3 regions of the Pantoea sp. SGAir0430 genome follow, and region 2 is predicted to be linked to each of the others. Evidence: predicted binding sites of a transcription regulator. Region 2 holds the regulator's gene; each other region holds the start of a gene.

Evidence for each region. The regulator PhoB, encoded in region 2, activates phosphate uptake and scavenging genes when phosphate is short. The targets are predictions, from matches to a motif close to CTGTCATAAAACTGNCNNAT.
Region 1: the regulator PhoB is predicted to act here: its motif matches at 4,464-4,483, upstream of glpT (glycerol-3-phosphate transporter).
Region 3: the regulator PhoB is predicted to act here: its motif matches at 2,338-2,357, upstream of pstS (phosphate ABC transporter substrate-binding protein PstS).

Annotation. Positions count from the first base shown of each region.
Region 1 is NZ_CP039427.1:2,727,077-2,734,015, reverse strand. It holds gene rhtC (threonine export protein RhtC) at 1-305, shown strand, start outside; gene rhtB (homoserine/homoserine lactone efflux protein) at 387-1,010, opposite strand; gene pldB (lysophospholipase L2) at 1,114-2,109, shown strand; gene yigL (sugar/pyridoxal phosphate phosphatase YigL) at 2,142-2,942, shown strand; gene glpT (glycerol-3-phosphate transporter) at 2,977-4,317, opposite strand; gene E7738_RS12960 (carboxylate/amino acid/amine transporter) at 4,722-5,600, shown strand; gene E7738_RS12955 (YehS family protein) at 5,597-6,079, opposite strand; gene metR (HTH-type transcriptional regulator MetR) at 6,170-6,939, opposite strand, start outside.
Region 2 is NZ_CP039427.1:1,985,865-1,992,803, reverse strand. It holds gene E7738_RS09665 (AAA family ATPase) at 1-218, opposite strand, end outside; gene sbcD (exonuclease subunit SbcD) at 215-1,432, opposite strand; gene phoB (phosphate response regulator transcription factor PhoB) at 1,630-2,319, shown strand; gene phoR (phosphate regulon sensor histidine kinase PhoR) at 2,335-3,648, shown strand; gene E7738_RS09645 (PstS family phosphate ABC transporter substrate-binding protein) at 3,667-4,593, shown strand; gene E7738_RS09640 (cobalamin-independent methionine synthase II family protein) at 4,759-5,865, shown strand; gene brnQ (branched-chain amino acid transporter carrier protein BrnQ) at 6,268-6,939, shown strand, end outside.
Region 3 is NZ_CP039427.1:2,970,741-2,977,679, reverse strand. It holds gene pstA (phosphate ABC transporter permease PstA) at 1-175, opposite strand, end outside; gene pstC (phosphate ABC transporter permease PstC) at 172-1,134, opposite strand; gene pstS (phosphate ABC transporter substrate-binding protein PstS) at 1,221-2,264, opposite strand; gene E7738_RS14080 (MrpH family fimbial adhesin) at 2,408-3,217, opposite strand; gene E7738_RS14075 (fimbrial protein) at 3,253-3,744, opposite strand; gene E7738_RS14070 (fimbrial protein) at 3,745-4,227, opposite strand; gene glmS (glutamine--fructose-6-phosphate transaminase (isomerizing)) at 4,462-6,291, opposite strand; gene glmU (bifunctional UDP-N-acetylglucosamine diphosphorylase/glucosamine-1-phosphate N-acetyltransferase GlmU) at 6,472-6,939, opposite strand, start outside.

The sequences.
Region 1 (6,939 bases), 740 kb from region 2:
TTGAGCTGCCAAAGCGTGGCATGAGCTTCCTCAAAGGGTTTCTCACCAACCTGTCTAACCCGAAAGCCATCATCTACTTCGGCAGTGTGTTTTCACTGTTCGTGGGTAACGATGTGGGCGCGATTGAGCGCTGGGGCCTGTTCCTGCTGATCGTCGGTGAAACCTTTGCCTGGTTTACCCTGGTGGCGGCGATTTTTGCCCTGCCGTGGATGCGCGATAAGTATCAGCGGATGGCGAAGTGGGTGGATGGTATGGCGGGCGTGCTGTTTGCCGGGTTTGGTATTCACCTCATCATCTCCCGATAAGATCCCGAACCGTAGCGGCGCAATTTTTTGCGCGTTTCAACTGGGCGCGATAAAGCGTGCCGCTACGATCAGTGCCAATCGTTACGCCATTTTACGTGCGCTGGCCAGCAGTGCGCCGACCGCCATAAACAAGCCACCAAACACCCGGTTCAGCAGCTTCATCTGCTTCGGACCTTTGATCCAGCCGGCAATGCGCGTCGCCAGCGTGGCGTAACCAATCATCACAATGATGTCGACCACGATGGTGGTCACGCCGAGCACCAGATACTGCATCAGCTGCGGCTGGTGCGGCACGATAAACTGCGGAAACAGCGCGGCGAGAAACACAATGCTCTTTGGATTGGTGAGATTCACCAGCAGCGCTCGCTGAAACAGACGACGACGCGGCATCGCTTTGGCCACCGCATTGAGATCGATTCCGCCCGCTGAGCGCCACTGTTGAATGCCAAGCCACACCAGATAGGCCGCGCCCGCCCATTTCAGTACCTCAAACGCCAGCACCGACTGCGAAAACAGCGCGCCCAGACCGGCGCCCACCAGCACAATATGCACGGCGAGACCCAGCTGTAATCCGGTAATTGAGGCTGCCGCACCGCGATAGCCGTGGCTGATGCCGGTGCTCATGGTGTTGATCGCGCCGGAACCGGGCGAGAGGCTGAGGATGGTCGTGGTTAACAGGTAGGTTAACCACCATTCAATGGTCATGGGTGACATTCCCTGAAGAGAGTGAAGTGTGACACAATACGCCAGAAAATCGCGCTGCGCTATTAAGTGCAGGGCCGCGTTTGACGTTTTTTCAGGGGGACGGATGCAGCAGCATAAACAGAGTTGGCTCGGACGTGAGCACGCTTTTTCAGCCTTTGCTACCGGTCCGCTGCTCGACTTCTGGCGTCAGCGTGAAGAGTGTGAATTCAGCGGCGTGGGCAATCTGACCATTCGCTATGTGCGCTTCACCTCACCGCAACACCGGCGTGTCATCCTGATTGTGCCCGGACGCATTGAAAGCTACATCAAATACCCCGAGCTGGCCTATGACCTGTTCCACTGCGGCTACGATGTGGTGATTATCGACCATCGCGGTCAGGGGCGTTCAGACCGGCTGCTGGCCGATTCGCATCGCGGTCACGTGGTGGAGTTCAGCGATTATGTCGACGATCTGGAAACGCTGTATCTGAAAGAGATCGTCAGCCATCACTATCAGCAGCGCTACGTGCTGGCGCACTCGATGGGCGGCGCAATTGTGGCGCTGTTCCTGGCGCGTCAGCCGCAGGCCTTCCACGCGGCGGTGTTTTGTGCGCCGATGTTTGGTATCGTGCTGCCGCTGCCGCCGTTTCTGGCGCACCGTATTCTCGACTGGGCGGAAAAGCTGCCCGCGCTGCGCGACGGCTACGCGCTGGGCACCGGACGCTGGCGCGCCAGCCCGTTTGGCATTAACCGGCTGACGCACAGTCGCGAACGTTATCGTCGCAATCTGCGCTTTTACGCCGACGATCCGGCGATTCGCGTCGGCGGCCCGACCTATCACTGGGTGCGGGAAGGGATTCAGGCCGGACGCCATATCCTTAATCAGGTGGCGCAGATTACGACACCGATTCTGCTGCTGCAGGCCAGTGAAGACGACGTGGTGGATAACCGCGCGCAGGATCTGTTCTGTGAGGCCATGGCGGCAGCGGGACATGCGGTGGAAGGCACCACGCCTTACATCATTCAGGGCGCGCGTCACGAGATCCTGTTTGAAACAGACGCCATGCGCGCCGAAGCGCTCAATGCGGTGGTCGACTTTTATCAGCGCCACCGTGACTAATGTATTCTTAGACATCAATACCAGAGGCCTACATGTACCACATCGTTGCATCCGACCTGGATGGCACGCTGCTTTCTCCGCAACATCGTCTGACGCCGTTTGCCCGCACCACGCTGCAGGAACTGGTGGCGCGCGATGTGCATTTTATCTTTGCCACCGGACGCCACTACATCGACGTCGGTCAGATGCGCGATAAGCTCGGCATTCCGGCGTATATGATCACCTCAAACGGCGCGCGCGTGCATAACGCCGACGGCGAACTGGTGTTCAGCCATAATCTGGACAGCGATATCGCCAGCGAGCTGTATGGCCTGAAGTATCACGATGAGAAAATCCTGACGCACGTTTACCGCGACGATGAGTGGCACATCAGCCGCCATAATCCGCAGGAAGCGGAGTTTTTCCAGGAATCGGTGTTCACCTATCAGGTGTATCAGCCCGGCATGCTGGCCACCGACGGCATCAGCAAAGTGTTCTTCACCTGCGACGATCCGGAGCATCTGGTTCCGCTGGAACAGGCGATTGAAGCGCGCTGGGGTGACCGGGTTAATGTCAGTTTCTCGCTGCCCACCTGTCTGGAAGTAATGGCTGGCGGCGTCTCGAAAGGGCACGCGCTGGAAGCCGTGGCGAAACAGCTTGGCTATTCGCTGAAAGAGTGCATCGCGTTTGGCGACGGCATGAATGATGTCGAGATGCTGAGTATGGCGGGCAAAGGCTGCATCATGCGTAACGCTCATCAGCGCCTGAAAGATACCCTGCCGACGCTGGAAGTGATTGGCAGCAACGCCGACGACGCGGTGCCGCAGACGCTGCGTAAGTTGTTCCTGGCCTGAATAAAACGGGCCGGTATGCACCGGCCCGCTCAGATTATGCCTGCTGCTGCTTGTGGCGATGCTCGCTGACCATGGTCAGCAGCAGTAACACCACCGCCAGCACCGATCCGACAATCATCACTAAGAAACCGCCGTCCCAGCCGAAGAAATCCACGGTGTAACCGACAATCGCACTGGCTGCCACCGATCCGCCGAGATAGCCGAACAGACCGGTAAAGCCTGCCGCAGTACCGGCCGCTTTTTTCGGTGCCAGCTCCAGCGCGTGCAGACCAATCAGCATCACCGGACCGTAGATCAGGAAGCCAATGACGATCATGCAGATCATATCCACGCCCGGATTACCCGGTGGGTTCAGCCAGTAAATGATGGTGGCGATGGTCACCAGCGTCATGAAAAACACCCCGGTGGCACCGCGATTGCCGCGGAATACCTTGTCCGACATCCAGCCGCACAGCAGCGTGCCCGGAATCCCGGCGTATTCGTACAGGAAATAGGCCCACGAGGATTTATCCAGCGTGAAGTGCTTCACCTCTTTCAGATAGGTCGGTGACCAGTCGAGAATGCCGTAGCGCAGCAGATATACGAACACGTTGGCCAGTGCGATGTACCACAGCAGCTTATTCGGCAGCACGTACTGCATGAAAATCTGCTTCGCCGTCAGCTCCTGTTCGTGGTTCTCGCTGTAATCCGGCGGATAGTCATTCTTCCATGCCTCAATCGGCGGTAGCCCGCACGACTGCGGCGTATCGCGCATCAGCGCAAAAGCGATGATGGCGACGAGGATGGCACCAAACGCCGGCATATAGAGCGCGGCTTTCCAGTCGTTAAACCACGCCATGCCGAGCAGGAACAGCAGCGGAGGAATACCGCCACCCACGTTGTGCGCGCAGTTCCATACCGACACAATGCCGCCGCGCTCTTTCTGCGACCACCAGTGCACCATGGTGCGTCCGCACGGTGGCCAGCCCATGCCCTGGAACCAGCCACACAGAAACAGCAGCACGAACATCACCATGATGCTCGAGGTTGCCCACGGCACGAAGCCCATCACCAGCATCACGGCGGCGGCGAGAATCAGGCCGGCGGGTAAAAAGACCCGCGGGTTGGAGCGATCCGAGACCGATCCCATGATGAATTTGGAAAAACCGTAGGCGATGGAGATGCCGGAGAGGGCAAAGCCAAGGTCGCCGCGGGAAAAGCCTTGTTCGACCAGGTAAGGCATCGCCAGCGCAAAGTTTTTGCGCACCAGATAATAGGCGGCGTAGCCAAAGAAAATGCCGAAGAAGATCTGCCAGCGCAGACGACGATAGAGCGGATCGACGCGATCATCCGCCACCTGGGGCTGGTGTGGTGCAGGTTTAAAAATACTCAACATCAGAATGGCCCTCCAAGGGCGCAATATAGTTATCGATTCCCAGCAGGTTGGGGCAAAAAAAGTACGACAGCGAACAGAAAGCAACCTTTCCATTTCGCGCACAGAATAGTGATGGTTACGCGCAGTTACTGTGACGTGTGACACATATGTTACAGTTTTATGACAATAAAGAGCGATATAAACCAGTAAATGTTGGATTTCGCGCATTTCTGTCAGAGAAAACGGCGCGCTGCCTCATAAAAATCGCCGCCCGTCGGTCAACCCGCCATGCGGACGCGTGCCTGCTGACCGGGCAGGGAAGATGCGATCGTGTTTAATTTCATCACATGTCAACCAGATTATCCCGCCAGCGCGCTGTAGTTTGTTTACACTAGCGCCAGTGTTGAACTTTAGGATACATAACCGTGCTGTTGCTGATCGTTACCACCATTCTGTGGGCTTTTTCTTTTAGTTTAATCGGGGAGTATCTGGCGGGGCAGGTGGATACCTGGTTCTCGGTGCTGATGCGTTTAGGCCTGGCGGCGCTGGTCTTTCTGCCGTTTCTGCGCTGGCGCGGTTACCGCGCCTCAACGTTACTGCTCTATATGCTGGTGGGCATGCTGCAATTAGGCATCATGTATCTGATCAGTTTCGAGGCTTATCTCTATCTCAGCGTGCCGGAATTCCTGCTGTTTACGGTGATGACGCCGCTATATGTCACGCTGATTTATGACCTGCTCAGCAAGCGCCCGCTGCGCATTGGCTATGCTTTCAGCGCGCTGCTGGCGGTGCTCGGTGCGGCCATTATCCGCTACGACAAAGTCAGCGATGATTTCTGGTTCGGACTGCTGCTGGTGCAGGCGGCTAACATCTGCTTTGCGATTGGCATGGTGGGCTATAAGCGCCTGCAGGAAGTCCGCCCGATGCCGCAGCACACCGCGTTCTCGTGGTTCTATCTCGGCGCAGTGCTGATCGCGGTGATCGCCTGGTGCATCTGGGGCAATCCGCACAAGCTGCCGACCACCACGCTGCAGTGGGGCGTGCTGGTGTGGCTGGGCGTGGTCGCGTCCGGGCTGGGTTACTTCATGTGGAACTACGGCGCGACCCAGGTCGATGCCGGGACGCTGGGCATTATGAACAACATGCACGTGCCGGCAGGATTACTGGTGAATTTGGCGATCTGGCAGGAGAAGCCGCACTGGCCGAGCTTTATCGCCGGGGCGATAGTGATTTTTGCGTCCCTGTACGTGCATAAACGCTGGGTACTGGGACACACGGCCAAAAGCAGCAGTTCAGGCGCTTAGCTTTTTTTCGCGGGTGTAGATGGCCGCTGAATCAGCGTTAAACCTTTCAGGAAGTTACGCAGAATCTGGTCACCGCACTCGCGATAATTTTTATGATCCGGGTTGCGGAAAATCGCGCCGATTTCAGCCTGTGACACCTTGAAGTTAGCCTTCAATAAGATATCCGGGATATCGGTGGTTTTCAGCGCGAAGGCGATGCGTAACTTCTTGAGAAAGATATTATTGTTCATGCGGCGCTCAACCGACGGGGCCGGCGCGTCTTCGCTTTTGCCGCGACGGTAGAAAATCAGACCGTTGAGGAAGTAGCCCATCAGCACATCCGGCAGTTTACGAAACGCCTCATCGTCATCTTTCTTCAGCCACGCCTGCACATCTTCACGCGGTACTTCACTGCCCGCCAGCGCAAAAATCTCCACCACTTTGCTGTCGCTCAAATCCAGCATATAGCGCACGCTGCGCAGCACATCGTTATTGGTCATGGTGAAACTCTCCGGTAGCGGTTAAGGCGGCGCATTATAGAGCAGGCAGGGCAGGGATAACAGCACGGGCGACATTGGCCGCCCGCGGCATCAGGACGAGACCGGCTGCAGGGAACCGGGGCGCGAGGCATCGCGCACATAAGGCAGGTGTTCGCAGGCGTGCTGACGGGCAAAGCGCACAAAGGCCTCCAGCACCGGCTGCCGCTGCTCGCCATCGCGCATCGCCGCGTATAAACGGCTCCACAACCCGTCGCCCAGCGTGCGCGTCACCACCAGCCCCTGGTGCTCAAAGCTCTCTACCACCCAGTGCGGCAGCGCGGCAATGCCCATGCCGGCTGACACCATCTGGATCAGCAACAGTGTATTATCCACGCTCTTCAGCGCCGGGCTGACGCCGGCTGGCTGTAAGAAGTTACGCCACACGTCCAGCCGCTGACGCTGTACCGGATAGATCATCAGCACCTCATCGGCCAAATCTTCCGGCGTGATGTGAGCCAGCTGCGCCAGGCGGTGATCCGGCGCCAGCACCAGCCGCACCTCAAAATCAAACATCGGCGCATAGAACAAACCGCTGCGCGGCAGAATATCGGACGTCAGCACCACGTCCAGTTCACCCTGCTGCAGCGCCGGCTGCGGATCAAAGGTCACGCCGGATTTGAAGTCCATCACTACCTGCGGCCAGCTCTGACGGAAATTGTTCAGGGCCGGCGTCAGCCACTGGATGCAGCTGTGGCATTCGATAGCGATGCGCAACGTGGTCTGATGCGGCTCATGACAGGCCTGCAGCGCCTGCTGAATCTGCGGCAGAATCTGCTCCGCCAGCTGCAACAGAATCTCTCCCTGCGGCGTAAAACGGAGCG
Region 2 (6,939 bases):
GTCATCAGCTGATTTTCGCTCTGCGACAGGCCACCAAGGCGCGGCGTCTGGTGATAGAGCGCCAGACAGATGGCATCCAGCAGCGTGGTTTTACCCGCGCCGGTAGCGCCGGTGATGGCGAACAGCCCGTTGCTGGCAAACGGCTCGCGGCGGAAATCGATAAACCACTCGCCGCGCAGCGCATTGAGGTTTTTAAAACGCAGCGTCAGAATTTTCATGCGCCCGGATCCTCCAGCGTCGCCAGCGTGCTGCGAAACAGTTGCGTTAACTGCGCGCGCTGTTCATCCTCCAGCTGCTCCTCCAGCGCCAGCCGGCGGGCAAACACCTCTTCAACTTTCAGTTCGCTCAGGGTTTCGTTCTCCAGCCGCGCCAGGCTGCGCTGACGCTGATCGCGGCTGCGGCGCACCAGCAGCACCTCAACCGGCAGCGCGTCGGTAAGCTGTTCAATGCGGCGCTGCAGGTCGCTCAGGTACTCCTGAGTAGTGATTTCAATATCCAGCCACACCGGCAGATCGCCTTCATAGGTGTGAAACGCGGTCAGCTGCTGTTCGATCTCCGCCATGGCACCTTTCAGCATCTGCATCGGCTGGAATGACGGAATAACCAGCGGTGTGACGGACTCCAGCCGGGTGCTAAATTCCAGCAGGAATACGCTTTTCTCACGCCCCAGCTCATCAAAGCTGAGCGCAATCGGCGAACCGCTGTAGCGGATGTGATCGCTGTCGGCGATGCGCTGCGCACGATGGATGTGGCCCAGCGCAATGTAGTCGGCAGGCGGGAAGGCCTGCGCCGGAAAGGCGTCCAGCGTGCCGATGTAGATATCACGCACCGAATCGCTCTTGCTGACGCCCACGGTGGTGAGATGCCCGGTGGCGATGATCGGCAGCGTACTGCCCATGGCTTCGCGCTGCGCCACGGCGGCGGCATAACAGTGCTGATAGTGCTGCTCAATCGCCTGCAGCAGCGACAGCTGCTTATCGCGACCGGACTGACCCGCCTGGCTGCGCAGGATGTCGCGCGGACGCAGATAGGGAATGGCGCACAGCAGCGCGCCCGGCGTGCCGTCACGCTGTTGCAGCGTCAGCACCTGCTGCTCGCCGCCGGGCGTGGCGCTGGTAATGACGCGGGTATTGAGGCAGGCCAGCAGCTCGCGCGATTCATTCAGCGTGGCGACCGAATCATGGTTGCCGGCCAGCACAATCAGCTGGCAGCCGCTGGGCTGCAGCGCCACCACGAAACGGTTAAACAGTTCGCGCGCGTAGCTGGGCGGCGAACCGGTATCAAACAGGTCGCCAGCGACGATCAGCGCATCCACCTGATGCTGCACAATCGCGGCCAGCAGCCAGTCGAGGAATTGCTGGTGCTCGGCGGCGCGGCTTTTGCTGTAAAAGAACTGACCGAGATGCCAGTCAGCGGTGTGAATAATGCGCATGAATGCTCCGTGCCTGCTATCGCAAAGCGGCAGTATAACCGCTTAACAACGCAATGAAAAAAAAGCGAAACCGGTTGTCACAATTGCGCTTTTTATCTGATTATCATGAGGTGGGTTTTTCATAAAAGTGTCACAAAACTGACGCATAATGGCGCCGCAAACCCCCGTGACATGCCGTCACAATCGCAGGAGTAATAATGGCTAAGCGCATTTTGGTTGTGGAAGACGAAGCTCCCATCCGTGAAATGTTATGTTTCGTGCTGGAACAAAACGACTATCAGCCGATTGAGGCTGAGGACTATGACAGCGCGATTGGCAAGCTGATCGAACCCTGGCCCGATCTGATTCTGCTGGACTGGATGTTACCCGGCGGCAGCGGCATTCAGTTCATCAAACATTTAAAGCGTGAAGCCATGACGCGTGATATTCCGGTGATGATGCTGACGGCGCGCGGTGAAGAGGAAGATCGCGTGCGCGGGCTGGAAGTGGGCGCCGATGATTACATCACCAAGCCGTTCTCGCCCAAAGAGCTGATGGCGCGCATTAAAGCCGTGATGCGCCGCATCTCACCGATGGCGGTGGAAGAGGTGATTGAGATGCAGGGGCTGAGCCTCGATCCCTCCTCGCATCGCGTGATGTCCGAAACCACGCCGCTGGAAATGGGACCGACCGAATACAAACTGCTGCACTTCTTTATGACGCATCCGGAGCGCGTATACAGCCGCGAACAGCTGCTGAATCACGTGTGGGGCACTAACGTGTATGTGGAAGACCGCACCGTGGATGTGCATATCCGTCGTTTACGTAAAGCACTGGAAGTTTCCGGCCACGATCGCATGGTACAAACCGTTCGCGGAACAGGGTATCGTTTCTCTGCCCGCTACTAAACGGAGTCTTTTACCGTGCTGGAACGACTCTCCTGGAAGAGATTACTGACCGAGCTGGCGCTGGTGTGTCTGCCTGCGCTGGTGCTGGGTCTGCTGGTTGGCTATCTGCCGTGGTGGCTGTTACTGGCCGTGTGCGGCGTGCTGTTCTGGCACTTTAAAAATCTGATGCGGCTGTCGCACTGGCTGTGGATTGATCGTTCAATGACGCCGCCCACCGGGCGCGGCAGCTGGGAACCGCTGTTTTACGGCCTGTATCAAATGCAGTTGCGCAATCGCCGCCGCCGGCGCGAGCTGGGCAATCTGATCAAACGCTTTCGCAGCGGGGCCGAGTCGCTGCCGGACGCGGTGGTACTCACCACCGAAGAGGGCACCATTTTCTGGTGTAACGGTCTGGCCCAGCAGCATCTCGGGCTGCGCTGGCCGGAAGATAATGGCCAGAATATCCTCAACCTGCTGCGCTACCCTGAATTCTCCCGCTATATCCGCCAGCGCGACTTCAACAAGCCGCTGACGCTGGTGCTGAATAATCAGCATCACATGGAGTTCCGCGTCATGCCTTACAGTGAAGGGCAGTGGCTGATGGTGGCGCGTGACGTCACCCAGATGCACCAGCTGGAAGGGGCGCGGCGTAACTTCTTCGCCAACGTCAGTCATGAATTGCGTACCCCGCTGACGGTGCTGCAGGGCTATCTGGAGATGATGGACGACGCCGGGATGAATGAGCGCACCCGCAGCAAGGCGCTCAGCACCATGCAGGAGCAGACGCGGCGCATGGACAGCCTGGTGAAGCAGTTGCTGACGCTGTCACGCATCGAAGCGGCCCCCGCCATTGACCTGAAAGAGACGGTGGATGTGCCGACCATGCTGCTGCTGTTGCAGCGCGAGGCGGAAACCCTCAGCCAGGGCCGGCACAGCATCCATTTCCACACCGATCCGCACCTGAAGGTGTTCGGCAATGATGAACAGCTGCGCAGCGCGATTTCCAATCTGGTGTATAACGCGGTGAACCACACGCCGGATGGCACGCGCATCGACATCAGCTGGTTGCGCACCAAACAGGGCGCCGAATTTAAGGTGTGCGACAACGGGCCCGGCATCAGCGAGGAGCATCTGCCGCGCCTGACCGAACGCTTCTACCGCGTGGATAAAGCGCGCTCGCGCGCCACCGGCGGCAGCGGGCTGGGGCTGGCCATTGTTAAGCACGCGCTCGGCCACCACACCACGCGGCTGGAGATCAGCAGCGTGCCGCATCAGGAAACCTGCTTCCGCTTCGTGCTGCCACCGCGCTTGATTGTGGCGAACGGAATCCGCGAGAATGTGGCGCAGTAAACGCCACCGGACTCTGTGATGAAATCGCTGCTGCTCTCTCTTTTATTACTGTGCCCGCTGCTGGCGACGGCTCAGCAAAGCATGCTGACCGGCAACCTGAGCAGCGTGGGCTCGGACACGCTGGGCTACCTGATGACGCTGTGGGGCGAAGATTTCAGCCGTCAGTCGCCGGGCGTTAATGTGCAGGTGCAGGCGGCGGGATCGTCGACGGCGCCGACCGCGCTGGCCGCCGGGGCCGCTCAGCTTGGCGCCATGAGCCGGCCGATGCAGGTGGATGAGCGTCAGCTGTTTATCGCGCGCTATGGCTATGCGCCGCTGGCGGTGCCGGTGGCGATGGATGCGCTGGTGGTGGTGGTTAATCAGGACAATCCGCTGCCGTCCATCAGTCAGCCGCAGCTGGATGCGCTGTTCTCCGTGACCCGGCTGTGCGGCGCACAGCAGGTGCCGCAGCGCTGGGGCGATGTTGGCCTGCATACGGCGAACTGGGCAACGCGCAGTATTCAGCGCTTTGGCCGTAACTCCGCTTCCGGCACCTGGGGCTTTTTCAAGCAGCAGGCGCTGTGTCGCGGCGATTTCCGCGCTGACGTCGCGGAGTTTCCCGGCTCGGCGGCGGTGGTGCAGGCGGTCGCCAGCACGCCGAACAGCATCGGCTACGCCAGCTTTGGCTTTCACCTGAGCGGCGTGAAAACCCTGCCGATCGTCACCGCCAGCGGCGACAGCGTTATGCCGGATGCCGAATCGATCCGCAGCGGCCGTTATCCGTGGTCGCGCCCGCTGTATATTTACGTTAACAAGGCGCCCGGTAAACCGCTGCCGCCGCTGGTCGCCGCCTTTCTGCAGCAGGTGCTCTCTGCGCAGGGCCAGCGCCGTGTAACGGAGGCCGGCTACCTGCCGCTGTCCGATAGCCAGATCGCGCAGGCGCGCGCGGCGATTGCGCAAAACTAATTCACGCTGACCGATCATGAATTTTTTTCACGTCCCCTGAATTTTCTTCCATTGCCGCCGGTGGGGCGGCATGTCACTCTTATGGACATATAGCCATCCAGATGGCCAAAAATAACCGTACGCAATTATACCCTGACGCAATTATGTGTCAGTGCAGGAGTGAATATGCAACGCAACACCGCCCCGTTCCGCGCCGATACCGTCGGCAGCTTTCTGCGTCCCGCCGCCATTAAACAGGCACGTGAACAGTTCGCCAGTGGTGCCCTCAGCGCCGACCAGCTGCGTCAGGTAGAAGACGATGCGATTCGCCAGGTGGTGGAGCAGCAGCGCGCCAGCGGTCTGCAGGTGGTGACCGACGGTGAATTCCGCCGCGCCTGGTGGCACTTTGATTTCTTTGGCCATCTGCACGGCGTCGAGCTGTTTGAGGCCGATCAGGGCATTCAGTTCAACGGCGTGCAGACCAAAGCGCACGGCGTGAAGGTCACCGGCAAAGTCGCTTTTAACCCGCAGCATCCGATGCTGGACCATTTCCGCTTCCTGCAAAGCGTGGCCGGCGATGCGGTGGCGAAAATGACCATTCCCAGCCCGAGCGTGCTGCACTTCCGCGGCGGCCGTAAAGTGATTGATGCCACGGTGTATCCGGATCTGGAGCAGTACTTCGCCGATCTGGCAAAGACTTACAAAGAGGCGATCAAGGCGTTTTACGACGCTGGCTGCCGCTATCTGCAGCTGGATGACACCGTGTGGGCGTACCTGTGTTCAGGCGATCAGCAGCAGCAAATCCGCGAGCGCGGTGAAGATCCGCAACAGCTGGCGCGCATTTATGCGCAGGTGCTGAATCGCGCGCTGGAAGATAAACCGGCGGATCTCACCGTCGGTCTGCACGTGTGTCGTGGTAACTTCCGCTCGACCTGGATCTCGGAAGGCGGCTACGAGCCGGTGGCGGAAATTCTGTTTGGCAGCGTGAACATCGACGCGTTTTTCCTCGAGTACGATAATGAGCGCTCCGGTGGCTTTGAGCCGCTGCGTTTCATCAAACCCGGTCATCAGCAGGTGGTATTAGGGCTGATTACCACCAAAACCGGCGAGCTGGAAGACGCTGCACAGGTAAAGGCGCGCCTGCAGGAAGCGGCGCAGTTTGTCAGCCTCGACCAGATTTGCCTCAGCCCGCAGTGTGGCTTTGCGTCAACGGAAGAGGGCAACAGCCTGACCGAAGCGCAGCAGTGGCAGAAGATTCGTCTGGTTGTCGACATCGCACAACAGGTGTGGTGATGCTGTAAAGTTGTGCAAACAGGCGCGTAAAGCGCGCCTTTTGTGCATCCCTGCGGCGGTTTCTGCAAGGAGATCGCCCGCTTTGCAGAAACTTTAAGCAAATCATCTCAGGTGTTTTCCGACTATTTCCTGCTTATCCACTGCGTTCTGACGCTTTCCTGTTATATCCTTCTGGTTTTCCGATCCTGTATTGCCTTTCTTCGCTATAAACGTTTTAATTTGCGCCGTTGTCGATTCATCCCTCTGTGAACAGAAGAAAAGCAGTTTAAATCACCTGCGCTGTACCGATTCGGCCCGCATAACGCACTGGTCAAGCCAGTTAAGCCATTGTTTTCGCGCATCCAGGGGACAACACAAACCCAACTTCCACCGCAACATCAGCTACAGGCAGTACAGAAGTTTATGACACATCGTTTAACCTCCAGGGACATCCTGGCGCTGGGCTTCATGACCTTTGCCCTGTTCGTTGGCGCAGGAAACATCATTTTCCCGCCTATGGTCGGTATTCAGTCTGGTGAACATGTCTGGATTGCCGCCTTCGGCTTCCTGATCACCGCGGTTGGTTTACCGGTGATGACCGTGATCGCGCTGGCGCGCGTTGGCGGCGGTATTGATGCGCTCAGCTCACCGATTGGTAAAGCGGCCGGTCTGCTGCTCGCCACCGTGTGCTATCTCGCCGTCGGCCCGCTGTTTGCCACGCCGCGCACCGCGACCGTTTCATTTGAAGTCGGGATTGCGCCACTGACCGGCGACGGCCCGCTGCCGCTGTTTATCTATAGCCTGGTGTACTTCGCGCTGGTGATCGGCATTTCGCTCTATCCAGGCAAGCTGCTGGACACCGTCGGCCACTTCCTCGCGCCGCTGAAAATTGTCGCGCTGACCATTCTGGGCGTCGCGGCGCTGCTGTGGCCGGCTGGCGGCATTTCGCCGGCCACCGCCGACTACCAGCGTGCGGCCTTCTCCAGCGGTTTCGTGAACGGCTATCTGACCATGGATACGCTCGGCGCGCTGGTGTTCGGTATCGTCATCGTTAATGCGGCGCGTTCGCGTGGCGTGGAAGACAGCAAACTGCTG
Region 3 (6,939 bases), 980 kb from region 2:
CATCGATCCCTTTCGTGACGGTGGTGAACAAAATCCAGATCAGCCAGAACAGGCCGAACGCCATGGTCAGCAGCGAGAGCGTCAGGGCAATTTTGTTTTTGGTGCTGCGCCACGCCTGCATTTTACGGCGCGAGGCTTCCAGCTCGGCGCGCGCCTGCATTTCAATTGCTGTCATGAACGGGCTCCTTCACTCTTCGCCAGACGCAGGATCATCAGTTTGGAGATCGCCAGTACGATAAAGGTAATCACGAACAGAATCAGGCCAAGCTCCATCAGCGCCGCCACGTGCACGCCGGATTCGGCTTCGGCGAACTCGTTCGCCAGCGCTGAGGTGATACTGTTGCCGGGCATAAACAGCGATGCGCTGTCCAGCTGGTAGGTATTACCGATGATAAAGGTGACCGCCATGGTTTCGCCCAGCGCGCGGCCGAGACCCAGCATCACGCCGCCGATCACGCCGTTTTTGGTGAACGGCAGCACGATGCGCCAGATCACTTCCCAGGTGGTGCAGCCGATGCCGTAGGCAGACTCTTTCATCATCACCGGCGTCTGTTCGAACACATCGCGCATCACCGAGGCGATGTAAGGGATAATCATGATGGCGAGGATCACGCCCGCCGCCAGAATACCGATGCCGAAGGCCGGACCGGAGAACAGCGCGCCGACGATCGGGATATTTGCCAGCACGTCGCCAACCGGCGTCTGGAAATACTCCGCGAACAGCGGAGCAAAGATAAACAGGCCCCACATGCCGTACACGATGCTGGGAATGGCCGCCAGCAGCTCAATCGCGGTACCCAGCGGACGGCGCAGCCAGTTTGGCGCCAGTTCGGTCAGAAACAGGGCGATACCGAAACTCACCGGCACCGCGATGATTAAGGCAATCAGTGAGGTTACGAGGGTGCCGTAAATCGGCACCAGCGCACCAAATTCTTCGTTTGGCGCATCCCAGGTTTTGGTCCACAGAAAGGAGAAGCCAAATTTCTGGATGCTCGGCCAGGAGGAGAAAATCAGGGAGACGATAATGCCACCCAGCAGCAGTAATACGATCAGCGCGGAGAGCTTCACCAGCGCGCCGAATATCATGTCGCCTTGCTTGCCCGGTGCTTTAAACGTCGGCTTAGTGGCAGCCATAGAATTCTCGATCTCAGAGGGTAATCAGGGCGGCAACAAGGCCGCCCATCAGGCTGGCCAGCGCGGACGCTGGCCGGGTCATACACTTACTGGTACAGCGCTTTACCGGAACTGTCTTTGATGTTGGCTTTCCAGGCAGCACGAATCTGATTCGCTACGCTCTCTGGCAGCGCAGCGTAATCCAGCGCCGTAGCCGTTTTGCTGCCGCCTTTGTACGCCCAGTCAAAGAACTTCAGCACTTCACTACCCTTCTCCGCATTCGCCTGCTCTTTATAGATCAGGATGAAGGTGGTTGAGGTGATCGGCCATGCGTCGTTGCCTTTCTGGAAGGTCAGATCCTGGGCAAAGGATTTGCTCCAGTCAGCGCCTTTGGCGGCGTTTGCAAAGCTGGCTTCGCTCGGTGCCACAGGCTTGCCATCGGCATCAACCAGTTTGGTGTAAGTCAGGTTGTTCTGTTTGGCGTAGGCGTACTCTACGTAGCCAATCGAGCCTGGCAGACGCTGTACAAACGCGGCCACGCCGTCATTACCTTTACCGCCCAGACCGGTTGGCCAGTTGACGGTGTTGCCTTTACCGATTTTGCTGTTCCAGGTCTCATTCACTTTAGACAGGTAGCTGGTGAAGACGAAAGAGGTGCCGGAACCATCCGCGCGGCGCACCACGTTGATGTTGGTGTCTGGCAGCTTCACGCCCGGGTTCAGTTTGGTGATCGCCGGATCGTTCCACTTTTTGATGGTGCCGAGATAGATGTCGCCGACCGTTTTACCGTCGAGCGTCAGCTCACCAGATTTAACGCCGGGAATGTTCACCGCCAGCACCACGCCACCGATCACCGTCGGGAACTGGAACAGGCCATTTTTCTGCAGATCTTCTTCTTTCATCGGCGCATCGGACGCACCGAAATCCACGGTTTTGGCAATGATTTGCTTCACGCCACCCGAGGAACCAATACCCTGATAGTTGATTTTGCTACCGGTGGCTTGCTGATACTCTGCTGCCCACTTGGCATAAACCGGTGCCGGGAACGTCCCGCCTGCGCCTGTCAGGTCGGTGGCTGCAAAAGCAGAAACCGCGCTTACTGCGAAGGTGGCGGCGAGAATTCGGGCTACGGTGCTACGCATCAGTGTCATGTTCCCTCCAGGGGATTAAAAATCAGGCTTGACGCCGTTTTAGTAAGAGTCAGTGATTGCTGCTGGAGGCAAAATAGGACAGTTTGATGACAGTGAAATGTACGAATTGTGACAGTTATATGACAACCGGGTCGGCTGGCAAATCAGAGGTAATTAATGAAAACCACCGTGCTGCCGGTAAAGTTACCGGGACTGGGGGTTGTTGAGGAGAGCGTCGAAATCAGCGTGAACGGCGTCGTCACGTTAGCCCGCACTAATTGCGGTTTATTCAGGCTCCCGTCAGCCAGTGATAACAGCGTACTGATGTTGTTGCTCAGTTTGAGGATATTGATCCCACCGGCAAGCGCAAAACTGATATTCACATCACGGTTGCAGAAAAGCGAGAAGTTAACGCTGGCTTTGGCGCCATTAACGGCGGCCGGGGCCAGCGTACCATGATTAATATTCAGCACGGCTCCGCTTACCGAACAGGATACCGGCACCACCGGAATGTTGACGCAAGGTGCCCAGGGCGCAACCATTCCGGAATAGTCAGTTACGGTCGCGGAGGCTGTCACAAAGCTGCCGCAGTATGAACTGTAATAACGGGTATCTGAGTTACGCAGAAACTTGCCACCCCGACCATTAAAACGGATAAAACGTTCAGCCACCGAGGCCAGGCTCTCGCCCTGATCGACGTAAATTTGCGGCCCGCCCGCAGCGCTGAATACGGTGCCATGCCCGATAAACCAGGCGCTGACACCGATGCCTGCTGCGCAGGTTCTCTCTGAAGAGTTACAGCGGGCATAGCCGGATATCATACCGACATCCACCACTGACCAGGTAATTTCAACCTGGCTTGCGTTGACCCAGCGAATGCCATCTACGCGCGGGGCTTCCATCGCTTGCGCTGAAAAGAACAGCAGCAGGCCAGCGAAAAAAGCCAGATAGCGGAAAACAAGCCCTGTTAGCATTGGTCTAATCCTGTGGTTGCGTCAACGCCGATCATCTACTGGTACTCAACCACCAGCGCAGCAAAAGCAGAAAAGTCACCACTGGTTAACACCGCGGCGTTTTTTTTCACCGGTACCACCTGAATGACGGGCAGCGCAGGAAAGGTAAACGGCAGCCAGTTATTCAGTGCCAGGGCGTTTTCGCCATTTTTACCGCTTAATATCTGAATCGCCAAATCACGCTGGCTGGTCGCCAGCAAAGCAGAATTAAATGCGCTTCCGGTGCCACTGATTTGTACACGCATACTCTTATCGGGATTATTGCTACAGGTTAACGTCCAGGAGACAGGTTTTCTGTAGCTGTCGCCATTGATTTGGGAAATAACCACTGAACCAAACTCCACCATAATTGGCTTTTCGCCGTTAATCTGACATAAGGGCGGCTCGATGAGTTTTCCACTGAAGTTAGCCTGCACGCTGAAAGCAGCCACTGCGCTATACTTCAGCATAGCGGGCAGCAATAGTGCCATTAACCACGTACGTTTCATTTATTGCAGTTCCACTACCAGTGTTGCCGCTGAAGTAAAACTTCCACCCGTTAAACTGCTGCTGTTATCTTTCACCGGGACGGCCGTAATAACCGGCAGCGCGGGATAAGTAAAGTTTACCCAGCTGGTATTAATATTTAACCTTTCAGCGCTAGACTTAAAAAACGCAATACCTAACCCGCTAACTGATGCGCGTAACGCACCGCTATCAAAACTGGCTGCATTCCCCTGTAGCTGGAGTTTAAGCGCATTAGAGGGAAGATTAGTGCAGGAAAGCGTAAATGACACAGGTTGCTGATACGCTTTCCCATCTATTTTATCGGTGCGCACATCGCCGAAATTAACACTGATCGGCATACCATTATTTATTTTACAGTCGGAAGGTACCATCACGTTACCGGAAATATTCACACTAAATGACGATGCCAGTGCATCGGATAAAAACACCAGACAAAAAAAAGTAAATATGAAATAACGCGCCATAAATTCCTACATGCAGAGAACGAGTTTGGCTTGCTACATGCATCAGAAAGCTTATGACTGAAAGGTTAAATTAAAGTTAAACAAAACAGAAGTGAAGGACAGCCAGCGAATTATGAAAGTTGATTTCACATATCAGGGAAAAATTAATTCACAACGTTCACAGAATTCACGATTAATTTAATCGGAACAACAATGAGTTAAAAAAACCCGGCCTGTTTCCAGACCGGGCTACGCTTATTCCACCGTAACCGACTTAGCCAGGTTACGCGGCTGGTCGACGTCGGTGCCTTTGATCAGCGCCACGTGGTAGGAGAGCAACTGCAGCGGCACGGTGTAGAAGATTGGGGCAATCACCTCTTCAACGTGCGGCAGCGGGATGATTTTCATGCCTTCGCTGTCGCTGAAACCGGCATCCTGGTCGGCAAACACGTACAGCAGACCGCCGCGCGCGCGCACCTCTTCGATGTTGGATTTCAGCTTCTCCAGCAGTTCGTTGTTCGGTGCCACCACAATCACCGGCATATCGGCATCAATCAGCGCCAGCGGACCGTGCTTCAGCTCGCCCGCCGCATAGGCTTCGGCGTGAATATAGGAGATCTCTTTCAGCTTCAGCGCCCCTTCCATGGCAATCGGATACTGATCGCCACGGCCGAGGAACAGCGCGTGATGCTTGTCAGAGAAGCCTTCGGCAAGATTCTCGATCACTTTATCCTGCGCCAGCATCTGTTCAATGCGGCTCGGCAACGCCTGCAGTGCATGAACAATCTCGTGCTCTGTTTCAGCGCGCATGCCGTGCAGACGCCCCAGCTTCGCCACCAGCATCAGCAGTACCGTCAGCTGGGTGGTGAACGCTTTGGTCGAGGCCACGCCGATTTCGGTGCCGGCTTTGGTCATGAGCGCCAGATCTGACTCACGCACCAGTGACGAACCCGCCACGTTGCAGATGGCCAGCGAACCGAGATAGCCCAGCTCTTTGGACAGGCGCAGCGCTGCCAGCGTATCGGCGGTTTCACCGGATTGCGACAGGGTGATCAGCAGGCTGTTTTTACGCACCGCCGATTTGCGATAGCGGAATTCGGAGGCGATTTCCACGTCACACGGGATGTTGGCCAGCGACTCAAACCAGTAACGCGACACCATGCCGGAGTTGTAAGAGGTGCCGCAGGCGATGATCTGGATATGTTCCACCTGGCTCAGCAGCGTTTCCGCATTAGCGCCCAGCTCGCTGAGATCAACAATGCCGTCATGGAAGCGGCCGGCCAGCGTGTTTTTGATGGCGTTCGGCTGTTCGTAGATCTCTTTCTGCATGTAATGGCGGTAAACGCCTTTATCGCCGGCATCGTACTGCGCATTGGATTCGATCTCCGCGCGCTGTGCCTGGTTACCGTGGCGATCAATAATCGTCACTTCGCGGCGGGTAATTTCGGCAATATCCCCTTCTTCGAGGTAGATAAAGCGGCGGGTCACCGGCAGCAGCGCCAGCTGATCGGAAGCGATAAAGTTTTCGCCCACGCCGCGGCCAATCACCAGCGGGCTGCCGGAACGCGCAGCCACCAGCACCGACGGATCGCGGCTGTCCATGATCACCATGCCATACGCCCCGCGCAGTTGCGGGATCACCCGCAGTACCACTTCGCGCAGCGTACCGCCCTGTTTCTGCTCCCAGTGCACCAGGTGCGCCACCACTTCGGTATCGGTTTCGGAGGCAAAGCGGTAACCGCGTGCGATCATCTGCTCACGCAGCGGTTCGTGGTTCTCAATGATGCCGTTGTGCACAATAATAATGTGCTCTGAGACGTGCGGGTGCGCATTGGCTTCCGACGGCTCACCGTGCGTCGCCCAGCGGGTGTGCGCGATGCCGGTTCCGCCAATCAGCGGCTGCTGCTCCGCCGCTTCTGCCAGATTGGCCACTTTACCCAGACGACGCAACCGCGTCATGTGGCCCTGGCGATCGACAACCGCCAGACCGGCAGAGTCATAACCGCGATACTCAAGACGACGCAGCCCTTCCAGCAGAATTTCTGCGATATCACGCTGCGCTACTGCACCAACAATTCCACACATAGTAATTTCCTGACGTCATGGCTTTCGGCCATTGCGTTGTCATCTGACCTGATTGTTCCCCGAGCCTTGTAGAGAGTGGGGGATATCCCTTCCTATTCCAGGTTGCAGGTGCGTTAGCTGCCTGAAAACCGGAATATGTCGGGTTTTTAATACCGGGCCGATCTTTGCCGGCCCTGACATTTATTTTTTCTTAACCGGACGCTGCCAGCCAGACTTCTGATTTTGCTCTTTGCGGTTATAGACCAGATCGGCAGCGGTAACGTCTTTCATCACCGTCGTGCCGGCGGCGATGGTGGCGCCCGCCGCCACGCTGACCGGAGCCACCAGCTGGGTGTCCGAGCCGACAAACACGTTGTCGCCGATAATGGTTTTAAACTTGTTGGCACCGTCGTAGTTGCAGGTGATGGTGCCGGCACCGATATTCACGCCCGCGCCAATCTCCGCATCCCCGAGATACGACAGATGGCCGGCCTTAGAGCCTTTACCCAGCGTCGCTTTCTTCATCTCGACAAAGTTGCCGACGTGCGCCTGTTCAGCCAGTTCGCTGCCCGGACGCAGGCGCGCAAACGGCCCGACGGTGCAGGCGGCGGCCAGCGTGGCATCTTCAATCACCGAATAAGGGCTGATTTCGCAGTCATCGGCAATCAC